DNA from 4 places in the Candidatus Thiodiazotropha sp. CDECU1 genome. Region 1 is predicted to be linked to each of the others. Evidence: predicted binding sites of a transcription regulator. Region 1 holds the regulator's gene; each other region holds the start of a gene.
What was found. Region 1 encodes FNR, which switches genes on or off when oxygen is low (the NO sensors DNR and NnrR bind a similar motif). Its sites were predicted from a motif close to TTGATNTANATCAA; they were not measured.
Positions count from the first base shown of each region.

Region 2: a site for FNR is predicted at 3,329-3,342, ahead of R2K28_RS09250 (multiheme c-type cytochrome). Genes of this name have one in related genera too.
Region 3: a site for FNR is predicted at 2,478-2,491, ahead of R2K28_RS13195 (DUF2244 domain-containing protein). Genes of this name have one in related genera too.
Region 4: a site for FNR is predicted at 2,249-2,262, ahead of R2K28_RS11180 (cytochrome-c peroxidase). Genes of this name have one in related genera too.

Region 1 is NZ_OY734020.1:3,509,958-3,514,674, reverse strand. Features, by position in the region: gene R2K28_RS16000 (class I SAM-dependent methyltransferase) at 1-184, shown strand, start outside; gene rnhA (ribonuclease HI) at 159-599, shown strand; gene dnaQ (DNA polymerase III subunit epsilon) at 599-1,300, shown strand; gene fnr (fumarate/nitrate reduction transcriptional regulator Fnr) at 1,297-2,055, opposite strand; gene R2K28_RS15980 (sulfur globule family protein) at 2,224-2,598, opposite strand; gene R2K28_RS15975 (CTP synthase) at 2,948-4,579, shown strand; gene kdsA (3-deoxy-8-phosphooctulonate synthase) at 4,576-4,717, shown strand, end outside.
Region 2 is NZ_OY734020.1:2,040,312-2,045,028, forward strand. Features, by position in the region: gene R2K28_RS09235 (cupin domain-containing protein) at 9-389, shown strand; gene R2K28_RS09240 (hypothetical protein) at 796-1,026, shown strand; gene R2K28_RS09245 (cytochrome c3 family protein) at 1,063-1,701, opposite strand; gene R2K28_RS09250 (multiheme c-type cytochrome) at 1,694-3,157, opposite strand; gene R2K28_RS09255 (cytochrome c family protein) at 3,640-4,717, shown strand, end outside.
Region 3 is NZ_OY734020.1:2,903,510-2,908,226, forward strand. Features, by position in the region: gene R2K28_RS13185 (cation-transporting P-type ATPase) at 1-1,507, opposite strand, end outside; gene R2K28_RS13190 (hypothetical protein) at 1,741-2,268, shown strand; gene R2K28_RS13195 (DUF2244 domain-containing protein) at 2,565-3,044, shown strand; gene coxB (cytochrome c oxidase subunit II) at 3,050-4,234, shown strand; gene ctaD (cytochrome c oxidase subunit I) at 4,249-4,717, shown strand, end outside.
Region 4 is NZ_OY734020.1:2,453,944-2,458,660, forward strand. Features, by position in the region: gene R2K28_RS11165 (DEAD/DEAH box helicase) at 1-50, shown strand, start outside; gene R2K28_RS11170 (cold-shock protein) at 414-623, shown strand; gene R2K28_RS11175 (RNA recognition motif domain-containing protein) at 742-1,008, shown strand; gene R2K28_RS11180 (cytochrome-c peroxidase) at 1,021-2,175, opposite strand; gene R2K28_RS11185 (OmpA/MotB family protein) at 2,385-3,140, opposite strand; gene R2K28_RS11190 (motility protein A) at 3,155-3,973, opposite strand; gene R2K28_RS11195 (DUF3617 domain-containing protein) at 4,132-4,548, shown strand; gene R2K28_RS11200 (c-type cytochrome) at 4,679-4,717, shown strand, end outside.

The sequences.
Region 1 (4,717 bases):
CATGGAGGGGATTGGGGAAAAGATCTATCCAAGGCTTGCTGGTGTATATGTCATACTCGCGGTCAAGCGGGAGGTTATCGTGACACCGCTGCGCTCAAAATGGCGGGTGAAAAAACGGGTCCTGCCCACCGCAGCAGAACCCACGATGAGAAATTCAGATGGCTCAAGTTGTAGAAATATATAGTGATGGCGCCTGTCGCGGGAATCCCGGCCCCGGGGGCTGGGGGGTTTTCTTACGCTATGGCCGACATGAAAAACAGCTGTTCGGCGGTGAGCCTGAGACCACCAACAACCGCATGGAGTTGTTGGCCGTCATCCGGGGTTTGCAGAGCCTGACGAAGAAAAGCCGGGTGAGGGTGACCACCGATTCCCAGTATGTCAAAAATGGCATCACCCAATGGATCCACAATTGGAAACGGAATGGTTGGAAAACGACGGCCAGAAAACCGGTCAAGAATGCGGATCTGTGGCAGATGCTGGATGCGGAGGTGAAACGCCATCAGGTAGAGTGGGCCTGGGTCAAAGGTCACTCCGGCCATCCGGAGAATGAGCTGGCGGATGATCTGGCCAACCGGGGGATCGAGGAAATTTTGAACTGATGCGACAAATAGTACTGGACACGGAAACCACGGGACTGGAACCGGAGCAGGGCCACAGGATCATCGAAATCGGTTGTGTGGAGATGGTTGATCGCAGGTTGACCGGAAATAACTTCCATCAATATCTGCAGCCAGATCGGGAGATCGATTTCGCAGCCATAGAGGTGCACGGCATCACCAACGAGTTTCTGGAGGATAAGCCCAGGTTTGGCGATGTGGCGCAGGACTTCATCGATTATGTGAGTGGGGCGGAGCTGATCATCCATAATGCCCCCTTCGATGTTGGTTTTCTCGACCATGAATTAGGTCTTATGCAGAGCCTTGCGAGAATCGATGGACTCTGCGCAGTCACCGATACCCTGGTGATGGCGAAAAAGATGCACCCGGGCCAGAGAAACAGCCTTGACGCCCTGTGCAAACGCTACGATATCGATAATTCTCACAGAGAGTTGCATGGCGCGCTTCTGGATGCCGAGATACTGGCCGATGTCTACCTGATGATGACAGGAGGGCAGGCTTCACTGGTATTGGATGGTGTCGCCACCGATGAATTTGGCGATAACTCAGCTGACACTATCCAACGTTTGCCGTCGAACAGGCCGGCGTTGAAGGTCGTTCATGCAAATCAGCAGGAACTCGAAGCCCATCAGTTGCAGTTGGATGCCATGGGTGAGTCTTGTGTCTGGTTAAAAAAGCATTAGATTCGGGACTGAGTCGACTTAGCCCGGTCTGTACCCTGGACGATCTCGTACAGGCGGGGGATGTCCAGCAGTTGCACATGCTTTCTCTCCACCTGCAGCAGGCTCTCGTCCTGGAAGCGGGTGAACAATCGGCTGACTGTCTCTACCGCAAGCCCCAAATAGTTGCCGATTTCGTGGCGTGACATACTGAGAAAAAAATCACTGGCTGAGAATCCGCGCTGTTTGAAACGTTCGGAAAAGCTGAGCAGGAAGGTGGCGAGCCTCTCCTCTGCACTCTTTTTGCCCAGCAGGGTCAGCATCTCTGTCTCCTGGCCGATCTCGCGGCTGAGCAGGCGATACATCTGATGCTGCAGGCTCGGCATGATGGAACTCAGGGATTCCAGTTGAGAGAAGGGGATCTCGCAGACAGCGGTGGTCTCAAGGGCGATTGCAGAGCAGTTATGGTTGTCGTCCTGAATGGCGTCCAAACCAATCAGTTCCCCCGGCAGGTGAAACCCAAGTACCTGTTCACCGCCATCTTCATTGGGTGAATAGGTTTTGACCGAGCCACTGGTGATGACTCTGAGGCTATGGAACTTGTCGCCACCCCGATAGAGATGATCACCGCGATGATAGGGGCGACCTCGCTTGATAATGGAGTCCAGGCGTTCTATGTCTTCAGGGGTGAGTCCCATGGGGAGGCAAAGGGTCGAAAGACTGCAGTTTTTGCAGGCGACCTTGATATTTTCAAATGAAACAACTTTTCTATTCGTCAAGGAACCGCTCCAACTCAAGGTGCACTCTTTTAGGGATTTCTCCCCTCCTATTTTTCCAGATGTTCTTGATCCGGATCAAGTAATTTTAGGATTTTTATTATCTTAGATCATATCCAATAAAAAAAGTCGGCCATGTGGCCGACTTTTTTAGTGCTCCTGGCTGATCGCTTATTTAGCGGGTGCAGCAGGCGCAGCCGGGGCTGCAGGTGGGTAGCCATAAGGTGCAGCACCACCGTATGGGGCGCCATACGGGGCACCACCATAGCCATACGGGGCACCACCATAGCCATATGGCGCGCCATAGCCGTAAGGACCGTAACCACCGTAGTCGCGATAGTAGTTATTGCCACGGCCATAGCCGGAACCACGCCCACTGCCACTCATACCAAAGCTGAAGTCGCCGGAACCATCGCCCCAGCCGTCGCCCCAGCCATCGTTGTTCCAGCCACGGTTACCATAGCCGGGACCGCCCCACCATGCTGATGCGGTTGTGGAGACAGCAACGAGAGCAGCGACGCTCAGGACCTTAGCAAATTTAATCATGCTTTCTTCCTCATATAATTAAGATTGATTTTTTATTGACTACTTTTTCTAATGGAAACAAGTAGTTGGTCGTTACGCATTGATAAATGGTTAGTGGCTAATATCAAGAATCCTTGTTCTGTTCGGCTTAGTCACACCGAGTAACAGCCAACTGGTCTCTGTGGTTGTTATTGCGAAAATCGCCAATCGATTATAGACCCTAGGGCGCTTAAATAAAATGTCCTTATGAGACTATTGCAAGAGTTATGTCGCATTAGCTCACTATTAATGCGATTGAGAGAGGCGGTCTGATCTGTTACTGTTTCCTTCCGTCCGTTTTCCCTTTTCCAGCGCATTAACTAGAAGCTTCATGACTAGATTTATATTCATTACGGGCGGTGTTGTCTCCTCCCTTGGTAAAGGAATCGCATCCGCTTCCCTGGCTGCACTGCTCGAGGCCCGCGGGCTCGATGTCACCATGATCAAGCTCGATCCCTACATCAACGTTGATCCGGGTACCATGAGTCCATTCCAGCATGGCGAGGTTTTCGTTACCGATGACGGGGCCGAGACCGACCTCGATCTTGGGCACTATGAGCGTTTCATCCGCAGTACCATGGGGCGGAACAATAACTTCACTACCGGCCAGATCTACGACAGCGTGATTCGTAAGGAGCGCAAGGGAGAGTATCTGGGAGGTACTGTGCAGGTGATTCCCCATATCACCAATCAGATCAAAGAGAGTGTCTTGCTGGGTGCTGATGATAAGGATATCTGCCTGGTGGAGATCGGTGGCACGGTGGGTGACATCGAGTCACTGCCCTTTCTGGAGGCGATCCGTCAGATGGGTGTGGAGTTGGGGCCGCAACGGGTGATGTTCATGCATCTGACTCTGGTGCCCTATATCAAGGCATCCGGCGAGATTAAGACCAAGCCGACACAGCACTCGGTCAAAGAGTTGCGCTCCATCGGTATCCAACCCGATATTCTGGTGTGCCGTTCCGAGCGGCCCCTGCCTGAAACCGAACGCAAAAAGATTGCGCTTTTCACCAATGTACCGGAAAAGGCGGTTATATCCGCAGTAGACGCAGACTCTATCTATCGTATTCCAGTGCTGCTGCATGCCCAGGAGATGGACGAACTGGTCAATCAGCGTTTCAACCTGGACCTGCCACCGGCAGACCTGTCTGAATGGGAGGCGTTCCTGGAGGGTCTCGATAACCTGGCCGAAGAGGTCAAGATCGCCATGGTGGGGAAATATGTGCATCTTACGGAGGCCTATAAATCCCTCTCTGAAGCCTTGGTACATGCTGGAGTCCATACCGGCAACCGGGTGGTGATTCACTATGTTGATTCGGAACAGCTGGAGAAGAGCGGGCTTGATAGCCTGGAGGGGATGGATGCCATCCTGGTGCCCGGCGGTTTCGGTAATCGTGGTGTTGAGGGCAAGATTGCGGCAGTTCAATATGCCCGTGAAAATGGCATTCCCTATCTGGGGATCTGTCTCGGGATGCAGGTTGCAGTGATTGAGTTTGCCCGTCATGTGGCCGGGTTGGAGGGTGCCCACAGTACCGAGTTCAAGCGCGACACACCACACCCGGTCATCGGGCTGATCACTGAGTGGTTGAATGCGGACGGCAAGGTTGAGAAACGTACCGAGGAGTCGGATCTGGGTGGAACCATGCGCCTGGGTGGGCAGCAGTGTCGTCTGGAGTCCGATAGCAAGCCCTACCAGCTGTATGGCGAGGAGATCATCACCGAGCGCCATCGCCACCGTTACGAGTTCAACAACAGCTATCTGGATAATATTGTCACTTCCGGGATGAAGGTATCGGGCCGTTCAGTTGATGGACGCTTGGTGGAGATTGTGGAGATCCCGGATCATCCCTGGTTCGTGGCCTGCCAGTTCCATCCGGAGTTTACCTCGACCCCGCGCTATGGCCATCCGCTCTTTTCCGGTTTCATCGAGGCGGCGAGAAAGCATCGGGACAGCAAGGCATGAAGCTATGCGACTTCCAGGTTGGACTGGATCGGCCGCTGTTCCTGATCGCAGGTCCCTGTGTCATCGAGAGTGAGCAGTTGGCCCTGGATACGGCAGGGGAGTTGCAACAGCTGACCCAGGCCCTTGGTATCCCGTTCA
Region 2 (4,717 bases), 1.5 Mb from region 1:
AGACTAATATGCAGGCAAAAATCTTACGGCATGATGCGTCAAAGGAGTACTTTTTCCAAGAAGGGTGTTTTATCAACGAGCTATCGAATCACCCGGGGGACAGTGAGCTATCCATCGCTCAAGCCAGGGTTGAACCCGGTGTGACGACCCAACTGCATCGTTTGCATCAAAGTGCCGAGCGCTACTGCATAATCGCAGGTGAAGGGATGGTTGAGATTGAGGGATTGGGTCCTCAGTCTGTTACTGCCGGAGATGTGGTTCTCATACCCCCGGGATTCTCTCAACGCATCAGAAATAGCGGTGATGAGGACCTGATATTTCTTGCGCTCTGTACTCCACGCTTCGAACCCCAGGACTATATGGAGCTCGAGGAGAGTGAAAATCCATAATCCCTGCGGGATTTGGCTTTTATGTTTAAAAAATTAGTAAAAACAAATAGATATATATACTTGTGCAAATAAAGTACAGATAGATGATGGAACAACCCCAGACTGGTGTAGTTAGATCAGGGAAAAGCAATGATTACATGGGTAATTTATAAAAATATCTTTATTAATCAGTAAGTAAGATATCAATGCCAGCTCATGGTGATTGGGGATCTGGATCACGAAAGCTACAAAAATATGCAAAAAAGGTATATAATTATTTTAGAAACTATTAATATAGCCGCTAATTATTGATAGAGAGGTTGATCCTCAACTGAGTTTCAGTAGCGATTGAGAATTATCAGTGATTATGAAAGATTCATTTGACATTATATTATCAATGACTAATACGCGAGTAGTGAGGTGTATCATGTCATTTCTCAACTGTAAACATCTGCGCAAAGTCGTCACCCTGGCAGGTGTGCTTCTGATTGGCGGAATTCTGCTAGAGGTCGTCGCACACTGGCTAGCTTCCAACATCGGACTATTGATCATCCAGCCAGTAGCATTGGGTATGGTTCTGTTCAGCCCCGTGGTTATGCTGCTTGCAATGATCCTCAGTCTGATCCCCGGTAAGAGTTTCAAGGACTGTATGCAATAACGGCAGTTCAGGCATCAGGGCTCAGTAGTGTCTCATCTATTGAGACAGTAGTTGCTCTGCGCTCCCTGGTGCCAGACCAAACTCCTCTTCCACCATTTTCTGCCAGCGCTCTTTTTTGAAGGTCTTTTCGTCCGGCACCTTTCGGTGCACCAGATTGATGTGGCAGTCGATACAGCTCTTGCCTTGAGTCTCTTCTGTGTGGATGGAGTTGGTGTTTGCCCGCATCCCCTGTATTGCCTCGAGCAGGTGACAGCGTTTACAGGTGGCCGAGTCTGTGGACTTGAACCATTTTCGGGCCTCGAATGCGGCGCCTGGCAGATGCAGTGCATTGATCACCGGGTCGTCATAGTCGGGGCCGAATATCTTTCCCGATATCTGGGCCAACAGATCCTTACCGCCCATGATGTGATCCCAGGTGGCGGCGAAGATCCCCTCGGATACATGGCAGTCACCGCATGAGGCGCGAACCCCCGATACCGGATTATAGTGGGTCGATTCCCGGTAGGCCTCAGCGGCAATCTCCATGGAGTGGCAGGTGGTGCAAAATTCCTCAGAACTGGTCAGATGGTCAAATTCGATCAGGAACAGCATGAAAACGATCCCGGCGATGCCTCCAATGACCAGTGCATAGATTATGTTGCGGGAAATAAAGTGGAGCGGTCTCTTACTATTCATTTTCCGTTTTCCCAGTGCTGACTGACCCTCGATCATATCCGAGGATTGGATTGGTCTTTTGGGGTTGCTTCATCCACTGGTGATGCTCGGAGGATCCGATGGTTTTCTGGATCAGTTCATCTGCCCTCTCTTTCCCTGCAATCTGCTTCACTTGGGGGAGGAAATGGGCATAGAAATTCCTTCCGACCAGATACATGCCCTCCCACCAGGTGTGGTTGGCGCTGGCCATGGAGGCACCATGCCGGGCACGGGCCCCCTCGTCATGCCACAATTCCCAGTAGATGAACTCGATTGGCTCATCAAAGGGGGTGGGGGTTAACAGACCTTCCGCGTAGAGGGCTTGCATGATCTGCGTTGCCGGTATGCCAAATTTTTCATTGAACAGATTCACGACAGCGTCGAACTGGTCCATGAAGCTCTTGGTAAATGCCTTGCTATGGCACTCAAGACAAACGAGTTGCATGGCTTGGCGTCTGCGCTTTGGTGTTGCGACGGCCTTGACCTTACCCATGCTGCCATCGGCCTTTGTGAGTTCGCTGCCTCGCTTGGGAGGGGCTTCGGACGCGGGTAGTTCCAGCTTCTCGCCATCCTCGAACACTACCAGGTACTGTTTTGTCGAAACGGGTGTGTTGAGACTCCAGGCATTACGCATACCAACATCATGGTTGGCCTTCAATTTTCCCGCGGCGCCCATGTGACAGGTAACACAGGTGGGTGCGGCCACATAGTCCTTCCCCGCGATCCAGCTATCGCTGTCCAGGGCCATCTCATCCCGGTGTGACACAAACAACATGCCATGCTTGGACGCCTCGTATATCCCCTTGTCCGGTGAATCCGGTCCTGAATGGCATCTCACGCAGGCACTGGGTTCCCTGGCCTGGGCCTTGGAAAAGCGATGTTTGCCATGACAGGATGAGCATGAGCCCTTGGATCCGTCAGGGTTGATCCGGCCGATACCGGAATTGGGCCAGGTACGTGGATCCAGGGAACCATCGCCGCGTACTTCGACCTTCGAGCCATGGCACTGATCACAACCGGCAGCCACAATGGCGTCGCCGCCCACATGTCCGGCCAAGGCCGGGAGCCTGTTTTCGATCAGGCTTACCGCCTCGGAATGGACGGATCCCTTCTGTTGCTCATATTCCACCGTATGGCAGCGTGAGCAATCCAGGGGGGATACGATGGTGGCGATGACCTGTCCTTCATGGGTGATCGCATCGATGTCGTCAACGGATGCCTTGTGACAATCCAGGCAGTTGACGCCGGCCTCGGCATGGGCACTCTTGTGCCACTGTTGTGCCAACCCGGACGAGCTCTTCTCATGACAACTGACACACTCCTCGCCAAGCGGATCACCCCATTCGCTTGGGTCGATGCTGACCTTGGCAGCAAAGGATATAGCGTGGGTGCAAATGAGAATACAAAACAGAAACTGCCTCATACAGGATGGATTCATTAACGGTCTCCTTAAGCTGGAGTGTCAATTCGTGCATCCTAGCCAGATACTGCATGAGGCATTGTTCGATTTGGAATTTTAGATGACGACCCAGCTATATTGTTCTTTTTTCCGCATACCTTCGCTAAAGGTTATTGCATGATAATCGTATCATGAAGACCTGTCATTCCCATGACATATATCATTCAAGGAAACTCTGATGAATTCAGAGCTGCAGTGGATGGCTTACATAGGAGTGGTTTTTTGAGGCCTGTCAAAATATTAACACACAATTCGCTTATATAGATTGGGCATATGCCTAAACTACCAATAAATAACAGGGTAATTACTAATCAGGTCGATTAATCAACTGCGCTCAATCAACTTCGATCATGTTTTTTATTTGGCATCTCACTCCATATGTGTATTATTCTCTGCTGAGAAGAATAAAAAGTAGTTAGTTCTTTCTCACTAAGAAACAGTAAAAAATAAGGAGGGATACCATGGAAGCAGCCTTCGCTTCAAGGGCGGTTCTTGCCCTAAGTCTGCTATTTTCATCATTGATTCTGTTAGGGGTTTCCTCAGGTACCTTGGCGGGTACAGAGGAGCAAATACATCACGTCTCATCAGAGGTTTGCAAAAACTGCCACAAAGAGATCTACAAGCAGTGGAAAGGGTCGATGCATGCCCAAAGTACGGCATTGAAGGATCCGATCCATGCCACCTTCTACAAGAAGGTTGTCGGCAGCCCGGTGGAAGAGGGTGTGAAACACAAGGCATCCGGCAAATATCCTATCTGTTTACAGTGCCACGCACCCAACGCGGCGGTTGACAAGACAACCAAGCTCGATGCCAAACCCGCCTATTCCGAGGGAGTCAACTGCGTTGCCTGCCATACCCTGGCCAAGTTCAAGGGTACCAGTGGTAAGGATGGAAAGCTGTTGTTGGGTCTCAAGGCTTATGAGCGTAAGAATGAACTGCAAGGGCCGCAAGGCTTCAATCAGGGATTGGCAAAACTGACTGCAGCCGACGACATGTTCGGTGGTGCAGGCAGTGACGATGACTCAAAACCCAATCCTCACACCGAGGGTGAGGTGGAGCTGGATGGCAAGAAGATCCAGGCCCTGCCGATGGCTGGAAACCCGGGACTGTTGAAAACCAATGCGGCCTGCATGGGCTGTCACGACAAGCGTAACAATCCTCACGGGGTTCCACTCTGCCAGACTGGCAACGAGTACGCGGGAAGTAACGTCAACTGTCAGTCCTGTCATATGCCTGTCGCTGGCGGCATGGTGGATCATGGTATGGGCGGCGGACATAATAATGCCATGTTGAAGCGCAGTGTCGTGTTCACCCTGGATGCAGTGAAAAATGGTGATGGCCTGAATGCCACTGTGAAGTTGAAGAACATGCAGCCTCACAGTCTTCCCACTGGCGCGCCGTTCAGAAACATCTATCTGAAACTCGCCGCTTACGATGCATCAGGCAATGTGATTTGGCAGAACGCTGAGGGTCATCCCGCGAAGAGCGATTCCAAGGCCTATTTCGCCTATCTGCTGGCCGATGACAAGGGTGATCCGG
Region 3 (4,717 bases), 610 kb from region 1:
TGTCATGGGAAACCGGTTTCACCGCTACCGCCAGCACCCGCTGACCCTGTCCCGCCATGGTTTCAATACATTCTGTCCAACGCTTCAGATCCAGGGGGCAATCTCCAGCCAAAGATTTTTGCTGGCTGCAGCGTTTCAACAATTGCTCCGGTGCACCTTTGAGCATTATAAAAGCGCTCCCGGAATGACTATGGTGAAGCGTCGCCATGAAGCGGTGTTCCGATTCAAATGGTATGAGATCGTTGCGCGGGTATTGTTTATTGGCCATGTCGATATCCAACCCGGCCTTTAAACCGGCGATCAACAGAGCACCCTCCATAGGGTCGCCGTGTATTCGCCACATTCCATCGTGCAGCTCAAGGGATGCATCGTTGCAGAGAACAGCCACGCGGCTCATCATACTGAGCATGGACTGCTCGTCAGAGCCAATTTCATGCCCATCAAGGACGATGGCCCCATGGGCATCATAGCCGGTTCCAGTCACTTGATAGATCTGTTCGGCGGTTGCCATGCTTCGCACCGTCATTTCGTTGCGGGTGAGGGTGCCGGTCTTGTCGGTACAGATCACCATTACTGAACCCAGGGTCTCGACTGCCGGTAGCTTTCTGATGATGGCGTTTCGTTGCGCCATGCGTTGCACACCGATGGCCAATGTAATTGTCATGATAGCGGGCAACCCCTCAGGTATTGCCGCAACCGCGAGACTGACAGAGGCGAGAAACATCTCGGTCATACTGTAGTCCCGAAATACCACACCATAGAAAAAGGTAAACAGTGCGATCACCAGAATACCTACTGTCAGCCAACGCCCGAATTGGGCCACCTGGCGCAGGAGTGGTGTGGTAACCTGCTCTACTTCGATGACCAGAGAACCGATGCGGCCTATCTCCGTATCGGCGCCAGTGGACACCACTACACCATTTCCCTTGCCGTGGGTCACCAGGGTTCCGGAATAGGCCATGTTCGATCGATCCGCCAACATTACTTCAGGAGAGAGTGGCAAGGCATTCTTTTCCACTGCCGTCGATTCACCGGTCAATGCAGACTCCTGTATAAGTAGTCCTTTGACCTGAATCAGGCGCAGATCCGCCGGCACTCTGTCCCCTGACTGGAGTAGAACCACATCCCCCACAACCAGCTGTTCAGCATCGATGGATATCTGTTTCCCATCACGCAGGACCATTGCCCGGCACGACAGCATCTGCCGGATAGCCTTTAAGGCGTTCTCTGCCTTGCCTTCCTGAATATGGCCGATCAGGGCATTAATAAACACCACGCCAAAAATAACGCTGGCATCCAGCCAGTGTTGCAGCAGTGAGGTAACCACCCCGGCGATAATCAGGACATAGATAAGGACGTTGTGAAACTGATAGAGAAATCGCACCAATGGATGGCGCGTCTGGGGCTCCGCCAAACGATTGGGACCGAATCTCTGCAAACGGAGAGTCGCTTCTTGCTTCGACAATCCACCATCATCACCGTCGACACGGCGAAACAGGGTTTGCATATCGACTGTATGCCAAGGTGTGGGATTTGAGTCTTGAGGGGATTCAGGAGTGAACACCGTTCTATTGTCCCCCTTTTTTCACCATCCGCTTGGATGCTGAATAGTTTAACGGGAGATAGAATTCAATACACCACCAAACCAAGATAGTCATCGCCAGACCTGCCTGCACCCGAGTTCACACAGTTAAACGACCTACATCAATTATAATAGATTCAATGGAGGTAGAGACGCTGATGACATCCACAGACATCCATATAAATGACAAGGGTATACCCCTGATACTAAGCTACCAGGGCGCGCTGGAATTCCATCAGGGCAATGCCTACTGGGGCTGTGCACTCGCCTTCAGGATGTTGCAATATGCCGCCAAGCTGCTCTCCCGCGAGAAGACCTGGGAGCGGCAAAAACTCACCATTGAGAGCGGGCACCCGGGACCGGGAGTGAGAGATACCATCGAGTATGTCACTGGCTGCGTCTCCACCGGTCGATATCTATTGACCTGCGGCACCACCGAGGCCCGTTGCGTGAGTGACATGGAGTACAGCTGGAAGGTAAGTGACGGCAACCAAGCACTACAGTTAACACTGGCTGAAGGTATTGTGTCACCCGAGTTCCTGGGACTGCTCGACAAGATCAACCGGAATCAGGCTGACGAGGAGCATCATGAACGTCTGGAAATCCTTAAAAAGAGCATGACGGAGAAGATCTGGTCACTCGATCTCGAGCAGGCCTTTCCGAATGTCCAGCTGACTGAGACCTGAGCCCCAGCTTCCACCAAGGGTGGTTTCCATCAACAGAAAATCAGGATTGTCTCAATGGCGGCTTGATCCATGCCAAATTGACAATAATCCACCAAAAGTAAGTAAAAAAATAGATATATTCAATAATTCTAATTTATATTCAATACCTTATTTAATAGCTGATAAATAAACTTAGTTATTGCGTTTCGCCCCGACTTTGTCATATTCTCTTGACCCAGATCAATAAAACAACTGATCTAGATCAAAAAAACGACGCCATGCAGTATCGGCAGTCAGAGCTAACTGCAGGATCTCAAATGGTCTTTAGGGCGCCCCGAACTAGTAACGATGATGAAGCTGTACTCGTCGTCCAACCCAATAGAAACCTGACCTGGAGTCAGTCCAAGTGGCTGTTCCTGTTTTTTGCTGCCTGTATCGGTCTGGTCAGTCTCTATTTTCTCTCCCTCGGCGCCTGGCTGGTCCTACCCTTCACCGGACTGGAGATCATCATCGTCGGCATCGCCATCTATTGTCAGAGCTGTTGTGCCCATACCCAGGAGATCATCCATATCGATGCGACCCATGTGAGGGTTAGTGACAATCGCCGTCCTAAAGCGGAGAGATGTTTTCACAAGGCCTGGCTGAAAATCATTCAAAACCATGATCCCAAAGGCTGGTATCCAAGCCGTCTGATGATCGGGTCCCATGGCGAATTCATAGAAATAGGCAAAAATCTTTTGGAAGAGGAGCGAGAGATGCTCGCCAACAATCTTAGAAACGCAATCGAGGGCTTCTGATCGGCATGCATAATAATCACAAGACAGAAACACGAGATTCCAACACCAACTCTCGTTTTAACCTGAAACAGGCCAACCGTTCGCCAAGGCGCAATTTCTGGCTATTGGCAGCTTTGTCCGGAGCCACGGGAAGTGCTGCGGCTGAGTACGGTGTCAACTTCCCCGAACCCGCAGCTGAAGTCGCCCAGCAGATATTCGATATTCATATGATGACCATGACTATCGCCACTGTGCTGCTGATCATCGTCTTCGCCTTTGTCTTCTATTCGCTCTATTTTCATCGTAAGAGCCGTGGTTATCCAGCCGACCAGGAGTTTCACAACTCCTGGTTTGGCAACTGGTCCTGGGTCATCGTGCCGGTGATGGTATTGGGCGTGGACCTGACCATCGCGGGCAAGGCGGATGCGGTGCTGAAAATGGTCTGGGATGTGCCAAAGGAAGAGAACATCATGGATGTGAAGGTAACCGGCCACCAGTGGTGGTGGGAGTTCGATTATCTGGATCACAATATCAAAGTGGAGAGCCGCTATGTACCGGAGGAGGAGTCCGGCGATCTCTATTTACGCGAGGTCGACAACCGCCTGGTGCTGCCCACTGGGGTCAAGATCCGCTTTCTCCACACCTCCGCGGATGTCCTGCATGCATTCTGGGTACCTGAACTGGCAGTGAAAAAGGATGCCATTCCCGGTTATGTCACCGAGACCTGGGCCGAGCTCAACCGTGAAGGTGTATTTCGCGGTCAGTGCGCCGAACTCTGCGGCACCTGGCACTCCCGCATGCCCATCGTGGTGGAATCGGTTTCACAGGAGAAGTTCGCGGCCTGGGTAGACGATCAAAAGGCGGTCAAGCTGGCTGCCGCGGCTGAGGCAAGCGCCGACAAGACCTGGAGCCTGGACGAACTGATGGCTAAGGGTAAGCCCCTCTACGATACCAAGTGCGGGGCCTGCCATCAGGCTACAGGCCTGGGCCTGCCACCCGCCTTCCCCGCCCTCAAGGGCTCCGCCATTGCCACCGGGGCAATTGCCGATCACCTGAATATCGTCATCAAGGGTAAAGAGGGGACCGCCATGCAGCCCTGGGGCTCGCTCAACGATCTGGAGATCGCGGCGATCGTGACCTATGAACGCAATGCCTGGGATAACAACACGGGTGATGTCGTGCAGCCTGCAGACGTCAAACAGGCCAGATAGAGGAGAATTCGAACATGAGTACAACCACTCTGACCCATGATGAGGCACATCATCACGAGGCACCGAAGGGCTGGCGCCGTTGGCTGTTCAGCACCAACCACAAGGACATCGGCACCCTCTACCTGCTGTTTGCATTGGCCATGCTGTTCCTGGGCGGCGCCAGTGCCATGTTGATCCGTATGGAGCTGTTCCAACCGGGCATCCAGTTTCTCGATCCCGATTTGTATAACAACCTGGTCACCAACCATGCCTTGATCATGATTTTCGGCGGGGTGATGCCGGCGGCCGCGGGTTTGGCCAACTGGATGATCCCGATGATGATCGGCGCACCGGACATGGCCCTGCCACGTATGAATAACCTCAGCTTCTGGGTGTTGCCGGCGGCCGCGACCATGCTGATCCTCTCCTTCGTGGTGCCCTTCTTCCCCGGCGGCGGCACCCAGATCAATACCGGCTGGACCCTCTATCCCCCGCTGTCGGTAC
Region 4 (4,717 bases), 1.1 Mb from region 1:
GTTCACGGAAAAATCGGGGCAAGGAGGTAGCTGTACTGCTTGGGGGCTGACTTCCGCATGCAGCTGTTTGACCAGGTTGGCAGTCCCCTTCACTGACCCGGTGCGGTTCTGGTCTTGATAAATAATTTTCTTATTTATTAACGAGTTATAGTTGAAAGCAGGGTTACTTTGAAAACCCCGAAGCTGACTTGCCAGTTGTACCAGTAGTAGAGGGATATGATAGCGTTTGCATTTCGCTAGCGGGGGAAGTATTGTGGGCACACTCCGCGATCTATGCCCTGCCTATAGCGCCTCATATTCGCTGCCTCCTTACAGATGTCACCGAATCGAGCAGCATAGCGTCTGCTAAGATTCGTGGATAAGGTCTATCCTATGAGATGGACGTAAGTGAAATTTATTGAGGTATTTGACAGATGTCAGAAAGACAGACAGGAACCGTAAAATGGTTCGACAGCGGTAAGGGTTATGGTTTTATCGAGCGTGAGAACGGCAAGGATCTTTTCGTCCATTTTCGCGCCATCGCAGGTGAAGGACACCGTTCTTTAGAAGACGGTCAAAAGGTGGAGTTTACTGAGGTTGAGGGTAAGAAAGGTCCGCAGGCTGACAACGTAGTCCCCCTGTAAACCTTTTTTCACCCGTTGCCATTCACTTTGGCATCCTGTCATTTCCGCGAACCAACGGGCAATATCCGTACAGGGATGCACGGATAGATCTTTCATCACTCTTATCAGGAACAGGTCAATGATTACCCTATCGGTTCGTGGTCTTCCACGATCAACTACAGAAGAGAGCCTGACAGCGCTGTTTACAGAATACGGCGTTGTGCGTTCCCTTAAAATGGCCAAGGATCTCTTTAGTGGTGACTGCAAAGGTTTCGCTACAATCGATATGGAGGGTCACGAAGCCCGAGCCGCTATTGCCGCACTCGATGGCAGGGACCTTAGCGGCAGCATAATTCGTGTAGGTCCTGACAGGCCGAGAAAGGGAAAGACCAGAAAACGTCGCTGAATGGGTCCATATTTAAAAATAGCCATCGGTTAAGGTCAGCATGAAATTGACAAGATCGGCTCGATCCTGATCTGACAAACCTAAACCAATAAATGTGCCCGCGTTCATTTCAGCCGCGATATTGTCGTCATTCACTTCGGGAGTGATGAACAGGTTCGCAACCTGAATATCATAGTGCAACACCGTCTCTTCCAGGGTTGCATAGACCCCATTGTGCATATAGGGCGCAGTCAGCTCCACGTTACGCAGGGTTGGCACCTTAAACTTACCCCGTTCGCTTGTTCTATCTGACTCGGCTATCGCACTGCTGGCGCCAAGACCATCATCGACAAACGAATTGTCTGCCAGATAAGCAGGATTATTCACGTTTACCGGTGTACCTATATTGTAATAACGAAAGTTGCTGAAAAGAGAGGTTTCTGGTGTATCCCCCACCGTGTGGCAGTTTGCACATTTAGTCACCTCCGCATCCATGAACAGATCAAAACCTCGCTGTTCCGAGGCGTTCAATGTGTAGTTGCCCAGCAGATAGGCATCAAACTTCGAACTAAAACTGTTGACCTCAGAGGTTGCTTCAAATACTGCAATTGCGGTTGCGATATTGTGATAGGCGGTGGTTGTGTCACTAAAAGCATCTGCACCGAATATGGCAATGAAATCCGCTGCGTACTCAGCATTCTGCACCTTTGCGACAACCTCGGCTTCGGAAGCGTTATTCATTTCAACCGGATTGATAAAGGGGCCCTTGGCCTGCTCAATCAGATCAACGGCACGTCCATCCAGAAACTGTCCACCCTGGTACTTTGAGTCTGTCTCCGGTGTCTGATCCTGATCCGCGACCTCACCGAAGGCAGGTGCAAACGCGGCATAGGCAGCAGTTGGCGCATTTCGATCACCGAAGGCACCACCAACCGATCCCTCTGAAACCGGAGCAGTTACACTGACACGAGGATCGGCGAAACCATTTGAGGGATCGTGACAAGAGCTGCACGCCTGGTTGCTGCCACTGGAGAGATTGGTATCGAAAAACAGTTTCTTTCCCAACTCAGCCATAGATGCAGTAGATGTATTGGTATTATCACTGTCATCGCTGCTGCCACCACCTCCTCCACACGAAACAGTCAAGCACCCTATCAATGCAGCAACACCAACCTTATGTAATCCCATGACTCAGCCACTCCATAGATCGCGTATAAATCGAATACCCAATAAGAATTGAGCATAGATGGATAGAGGAGACTTGATTTTGATCAAGAATTGGTAAATGTGGCGTAGATGGGCGATCAAAATGGGGAGTCTGTCACATCGGGCGACAGATTTTAGGAAATTAAGGATTGCTCATCCATTCATGAATTGGATGCTGTGAAAAGAGCGCGCTACTGCAAAAACTCCACCCGAAGATTGACACGGCGGTTTTCAGCACGCCCGGTCGGGTCCGAGTTATCAGCCACCGGATGAGCATCCGCGTAGCTTACGGAACGCAGATGTTTTGCTGCAAAACCCTGACTCAGGAGAAAACGCGTCACTGCATTGGCGCGAGCAGCGGCCAGTTCCCAATTCGATTCAAACCTGCCACCCAGTATGGGGCGGTCATCGGTATGACCTTCTACGGCGATGTCCGCCTCACCAATCTCCTGCAAAGTCATTGCGAGCTTCTGCAGTATGGGAAAAGCCTCGTCAAGCAGCTCCGCCTTACCTGAATCGAAAAGAATGACATCGGCGATTTCCAATGAGATGCCTTTATCCTTTTGCACCACTGTCACCTCGTCCTGAAAGCGATCCTCTATCGCTGCTACCAGGCGGGCTTCGGCATCACTAATCTGATTCGGCTCCTCATCCACTTGAACCGGTGCTTGTGGCTGTTGCACTTCAAGCGTCGGCTCGTCACTGGGAACAGCCTCATAGGTGGCCGCCATCCTGCTATCCTCATCCGTTGTCTGCAGATGCTGCACTGCCATCTGCCCCAGCAGCACAACCAGCATGGCCAGTATCACGCTCAACACATCCACATAGGTCAACAGCCAACCACCATCATTCTCTTCAACTTCCCAGGCATACCAGGCACTGCTATCGAGCTCCCCTCCCGTAGCTGGTTTTTGGTGCATCTCTCTCTTCCCGCTCGTGGTTGTCATGGGCTGTCACCTATTCAGGCGGCATTCTGGTCAGGGCTGGTAATAAGTTGTAATTCATGGGCTGCCTGGCGCATGTCCTGTCTGGCGTTGACCTCATTCATCATCTCCCTGATCAACTCCGCATGTTGCCTGTCGCATAACATCATGACTGCCTGCAGATGTGCGACCCGGCGTGTGATCAGTTGTCTGCCGCGCTGCTCCAACTTACTGGCAAGGGGTTTGAACACCAGGTTGGCCAATACCAGGCCATACACAGTGGTCAGCATGGCAAAACCCATGGCGGCGCCGATTGAAGCCAGGTTTCCGGAACCCAGGCCAAACAACATCTGCACCAGGCCGAGTAGTGTCCCAAGCATGCCGAACGCAGGGGCATAACCACTCATGGCACGCAGCATCTCGGCGGGTCGGCGTAAATGATCCCTGTCCTCTGCAATCTGGCGCTGCAGGGTAAGTGTCACCTGGTCACGGGGAAAACCGTCCAACACCAGTTGGGTGCCTCTGCGCAGCAGCGGTTCTGAAATCTGCTGTATTACCGCTTCTGCCGGCCGAATCTCGCCGCGGCGGAAGTAATTTGCCGCCTGTAGAAAGCGTGAAAAGCCCTCCTCATCGTCATCCATGTTGGCGGGCGGGTGACGAAAATCGGCGACCAACTGCCAAAGCATCAACACGGAGTTGAGGGAATGACTCATGATCGCTGTCAGCAGGGTACCGCCTACCACCAGTAAAAGACCTGAAATGATCGCGATCAGCCCGGAACCCGGGGCTAACAGCTGTATACTCACAGATACCAGTACGGAGAGTGATAGCAATCCAATCCAAAGCTGTGTGACCAATGCTGTTCTCCTATTGAATATGCCTTTACCTATCAACAGCAAATAGCAGGCCAAGTATGGCTGTGAAGCTTTGTTACCCTGTGCGTCAGATCGCGTCATCGCCTCCCCAAAACAGGTAGATTGATTGCCGCTGACTAATCTTCATGGACCGGTGCCTGATGAAAAACAGAACAATCCCTGCCTCGCTGTCGCTTTTCGCGCTACTCTCGTACGATGTCTATGCCTCGGAGATCAATATGAATCCGGGATTGTGGCACTGGACCGCAGTGCTGAATACGCCTGGCATGCCGATGCAGCTATTACCACCCACCTCCTATACCACTTGCATCACCAGGGCTGACTTTGTACCCAAAGACAGTCAATTGGGACAGGCCTGCGAAACCATCGATCTCATTACGGAAGGGGATAAGGTTTCCTGGAACATAAGCTGCACACGCTCGGTTGGCGTAACCACAAGCCAGGGAAGCATCACCTACTACGGCGATACTGCAGAGGGGGTCATTAACATCGATCTAGGGGGTGTTCTGATGAACTCGAAGACGACAGGTAAACGTTTAGGGCCTTGTAAACAGTAACATTAGGGTGAAAAAACCATACTATGTGTGGTAAATTCCTCCCACTCAAGGGCGGGCTGCCACTAGCAGGATTCAATGACACCGGTCTTAACCATACCATGCCAATGCAATTTAGAGTGCTCAGAGCACATTGAACAGCACAGACTCTATTTCACCTAAACAGGATCAT